Regions from separate parts of the Oceanobacillus sp. AG genome, predicted to be linked through region 2. Evidence: predicted binding sites of a transcription regulator. Region 2 holds the regulator's gene; the other holds the start of a gene.

Region 1 (2,407 bases), on a different contig from region 2:
CAAAAAATAATAACTTCCTTCCCTTGCTTGAAAGAATTCAAGAGTTAAGTGAGCATTTCCCGTTATTTTTCATTAAATGGATCCCAGAAAAACAAAATCAACGAGCAGACCGACTAGCAAAGGAAGGTATTCATAAATAATAATAGAAAGAACAAAGGTGAATAGAACGTGAAGAAAAGTATTGTTTTAATTGGATTCATGGGTGTTGGGAAAACAACACTCGGTAAAGAACTTGCCCGTAAGTTACAATGCGGATTCCTTGACATAGATGCAGAAATTGAAGCGAAATACGGCATGGAAGCTGTCGATATTTTTAAAGTATACGGAGAAAAGGAATTCAGAAAAACGGAAAGAGAAATGATCGTGGACGCCTGTCAATTAGAAGGTAAAGTGATTTCTGTTGGTGGCGGAGCGTTCATGCAGGAAGAAATCCGCAAAGCTTGCATCGAGCATGCAATAGTCATATTTCTTGACATGACATTTGATTATTGGAAAGAGCGTATTAGTCTTTTGCTTCCAACGAGGCCCGTATTACAAGGAAAAAGTCTGGAAGAGATTAAAAGTCTCTTTGATGAACGCCAGGCGATCTACAAGGAACATCATATCCGCCTGCTAATTGATAACCTCGATGTAGACGCTGCAGTTCAAACAATTCATGATAAGTTGAAATTATTATAAGTTAGAAAAGGCGTTTGAAGAAATAAAAAAGACAAGGGGATGAATTGAATTCAAGCCCTTGTCTTTATTGAGATATTAGCGCGCCCAGGAGGATTCGAACCCCCGACAAACCTGGTACCGGAAACCAGTGCTCTATCCGGCTGAGCTATGGGCGCATCATCTATTTATGAACACAAAGATTATTATAACGTTTTTTTAGTAGACTTTCAAGCTTTTTTACATGTATACTTATTTTACTACTGTTTATAAAGATAAATAAACGGGTAAGCTAGCATTTAGTCTGTTTTTATTTAATCGAAGTCTTTCGTTTGACCTTTTTTGACCAATGGTATATGATGAAAAAAGAAAGCTCACAAGAAATACTAACGATTGACAAATGTGAATAAGGAGGATATGTAAATGAATTTAGTACCTACAGTTATTGAACAAACGAACCGTGGAGAACGTGCTTATGATATTTATTCAAGACTTTTGAAAGACCGTATCATTCTGCTTGGTAGCGGTATTGATGATAATGTGGCGAACTCAATTGTCGCTCAACTGCTATTCCTTGAGGCAGAAGATCCTGGTAAAGATATCTCTCTTTATATCAACTCTCCCGGCGGATCCATCACAGCTGGAATGGCAATCTATGATACAATGAATTTCATTAAATCAGATGTATCAACTATTTGTATCGGTATGGCCGCTTCAATGGGTGCATTCCTGCTTGCAGCAGGTGAAAAAGGCAAACGCTACGCCCTTCCAAACAGTGAGATTATGATTCACCAGCCACTTGGCGGTGCGCAAGGGCAAGCAACAGATATTGAAATCCATGCAAAACGAATCATTGAAATTAAGAAACGGATGAATGAAATCCTAGCTGAGAAAACCGGTCAGCCACTAGAAGTAATTGAGCGCGACACAGAGCGTGACAACTTCATGAATGCAGAACGTTCCGTAGAATACGGTTTAATCGACCAAATCTTAGAGCGTAAGCCAGAGGATAATTAATTAGTACTAAAAAATACCCTTTCACTAATCAAGTGAAAGGGTATTTTTTATTCTTTATTTGTGACGAAGGAGATTAAATGGTTTAAAGCTACCTCTTCATCTGGCCCATCGGCGATAATTTTTATTTCCTCACCATTTGCAATGGCCAAGCTCATTAATCCCATAATACTTTTTGCATTCACCTTTTTACCGTCTTTTTCTAAAAATAAATGCGAAGAGTAACGATTCGCTTCTTGCACAAATAGTGCAGCAGGTCTGGCCTGCAGACCTGAATCTAAATCAACCTTCACCAAATTCTCTACCAACTCAACTCATCCTCCCTGAAGTTTAGAAAACGCTACCATTTTGCTTTTACTCAATATTTATCTTTATTATGTAGGCAATAAAATTATTCTGCTTACATCGTTCCGTAGCATTTTATCACTTAATATCCCAATCGGGAATGTTGCAACATTCCCGATCTAAATTTTTTAATTATCAGTATTATAACATGAAATACGGAGAAAGAGAATATCCTTTTATTTCTTCACAAAAATTTCACCTTGCCGGATTTTCTCTGCAAATTCATCTATTTTCTTTAGACGATGATTCACACCTGACTTGGATATCTTTCCACTTCCCACCAACTCACCGAGTTCTTTCAATGAAACATCTTCATGTTCCCTTCGCAAAACAGCAATTTCCTGAAGTTTCTCTGGTAATTGGTCTAGACCGACCGTCTGTTCAATTAGCTTAA
Region 2 (2,407 bases):
TTCCTCTTCTTTGCCTAGGATGGGATAGGTAACATTAGCGAAATTCCGAGCTAAACGAATCCGGCTGCTCAGCACGATATCACTATCAGCACCCTCCTCTCGCATCCACGGACTAATCGCTTCGTTTAGAAAGTGCTCCAATGTCATCCTTCACTCTCCCCCCTCTTAACTGCTTCATCCGTTTCCAACGCTTTTATTTTATCTCGGAGTACTGCGGCTTCTTCAAAAGCCTCTTGCTCTATTAACTTCTTCATCTGGTTACGGTATTCCTCTAATTTACGTTTTTTTTGTATATTTCCACCTGTTCGCTTTGGTATTTTACCAGCATGTGTTGTATTTCCGGCATGGACCCGTCGTAGTATCGGGCTTAAGCTTTCCGAAAAAGTTTCATAACAGGTTGCACAACCGAATTTGCCCATTTCCTTAAAAGTGGAAAAGGTCAGTTTACAATTCGGGCATTGCAGCTCTTTCGTTTGCTTTGTATCAGCCACGTGGGCTCCAAATGGATACGAATCAAAGTTAAATAATCCAGTAAGTAAATCATGGAGAGAAGAGCCTTGATCTTGAGACTGCATATAACCTTTTTCCTGAGCACAAACTTCGCACACACGGACTTCTTTTTTCTCCCCATTTATTACTCGTTTAAAGTAAACCGTAGCTGGCCGCTTTTGGCACTCTTGACATTCCACACGCATCTTCCCCCTTCTCAACACAATAGAGTTAATTATAGTATTTTAGAGTATTAAGCATCGCCGTTAAAATACGTGCTCGAATTTGATCACGTTCCGGTAGTTGAAATGGTAAAGTCGTCCGCTCAATCGCACTATAGATCAGCTTTTCTTCTCGATTCGTAATGATTTCTTCCTCCCGCAGACGCTCCAGCACATGAATTGCTGCCTGCTGTGAAATACTTGGATTAATCATTTTAATAATGCCATCAATCAATTCCGCCTTGTCTTCATGTTTTACACGAATAATCCGTATATATCCCCCACCACCACGCTTACTCTCTACAATATACCCTTTTTCCGTTGTAAATCTTGTGTTAATCACATAATTAATCTGTGAAGGCACACACTCAAACTGATCCGCAATTTCACTCCGCTTAATTTCAATTGCATTTTTTCCTGTGGAATGTAGTACTTTTTTTAGATATGCTTCAATAATATCTGAAATATTGCTCATTGCTAAGAATTCCCCTCTCCTTACATATCACTCATTTCTAGCTATGCCGGAACAAAAGGAATGACATTGACTTTGACTATCTTTGACTATAAATTAATTATACGCCAAAATGTAACCGTTGAAAAGTAATAACCAATATTCTATTCTAGACACTTTTCATGAAAATAAACGGAGAGAAGAGGAAATTTGAGTTTAAAATAATAAAGGGCCAGTTAAAATGGAAAAGTCTCTCCCTTGTTTAACTTTACCGCTTAACTTATACGGCATCACTTTTCCAATTGTCTAATATTATTTACTCCTTCTAATTCTGATATTTCTTCAAATAATGCAAGTAACTGGGTACCTTCCATATTTCTCATCTTAAAATAAATTTTTCGGAGATCCCTTTCCATTTTCTCCACTTCCACTGCAATAATATTCACATCATAAGCTTCTGCTACTTCAACAAGCTGGTGAACTTTTATATTGCGCTCTACAACCATTTCAATTCTTGTGTACTTCCGCTGGGAAGGAAGCAATCTTTCAAGGTTATTCAACACAACTAAACTAATTAAAATGATCAGCGTAGCAACAATGGCTGGACCATACATTCCCGCGCCTACAACCAGCCCAATACCTGCCACAGCCCATATGGATGCCGCCGTAGTAAGCCCTCGAATCGTTCCTCCATATACTATAATCGTCCCCGCTCCAAGAAACCCTATCCCGCTAATCACATAAGAAGGGATACGGGCCGGATCAAAGCGTACATTATCATAGTGCTCCAGAAATTCAAGAAAACCAAATATTGATAAAAGCATCATCAGGCTTGCACCGACACCCACTAATATATGAGTCCGAAATCCTGCAGAGTGATTATTCCACTCCCGTTCAAAGCCAATTATTCCGGATAATACTAAAGCAACGAGTAACCTTGTTACGATAACATAAAAATGCTCCCCTATTATATTCTGTAAAAATACTTCCATCTATCGTATCCTCTTTTCTATATATTATCCTTAGTCAATTATATGAAACACCTTTCCCAAATAACAACTAGAATTAAACGTTAGTTATAATTTATATTACGACCTGTTAGGTTGCTCGCACGCACTCAGTCACAGGGCTTCAACCTTAGAATTTCTCCACCCGTTCCCCCATCAACTAGCAATTAATTGCTTGCTGGGGCGCACAAAATACAAAAAGACAGATTATCATAAAATGATAATCTGTCTTTTGTATG

What was found. Region 2 encodes CtsR, which represses protease genes until heat stress. Its sites were predicted from a motif close to ATGGTCAATAAAGGTCAAACA; they were not measured.
Region 1: clpP (ATP-dependent Clp endopeptidase proteolytic subunit ClpP) is a predicted target of CtsR. The motif match lies at 984-1,004, and genes of this name have one in related genera.

The regions. Positions count from the first base shown of each region.
Region 1 covers NZ_WOWT01000009.1:52,740-55,146, reverse strand. Annotated here, with positions in the region: gene GN217_RS05875 (ribonuclease HI family protein) at 1-140, shown strand, start outside; gene GN217_RS05870 (shikimate kinase) at 199-678, shown strand; tRNA gene GN217_RS05865 (tRNA-Arg) at 758-833, opposite strand; gene clpP (ATP-dependent Clp endopeptidase proteolytic subunit ClpP) at 1,078-1,671, shown strand; gene GN217_RS05855 (HPr family phosphocarrier protein) at 1,719-1,976, opposite strand; gene whiA (DNA-binding protein WhiA) at 2,190-2,407, opposite strand, start outside.
Region 2 covers NZ_WOWT01000026.1:56,313-58,719, forward strand. Annotated here, with positions in the region: gene mcsB (protein-arginine kinase McsB) at 1-147, opposite strand, end outside; gene mcsA (protein-arginine kinase activator protein McsA) at 144-695, opposite strand; gene GN217_RS14070 (CtsR family transcriptional regulator) at 721-1,185, opposite strand; gene GN217_RS14075 (MgtC/SapB family protein) at 1,452-2,153, opposite strand; rRNA gene rrf (5S ribosomal RNA) at 2,407-2,407, opposite strand, start outside.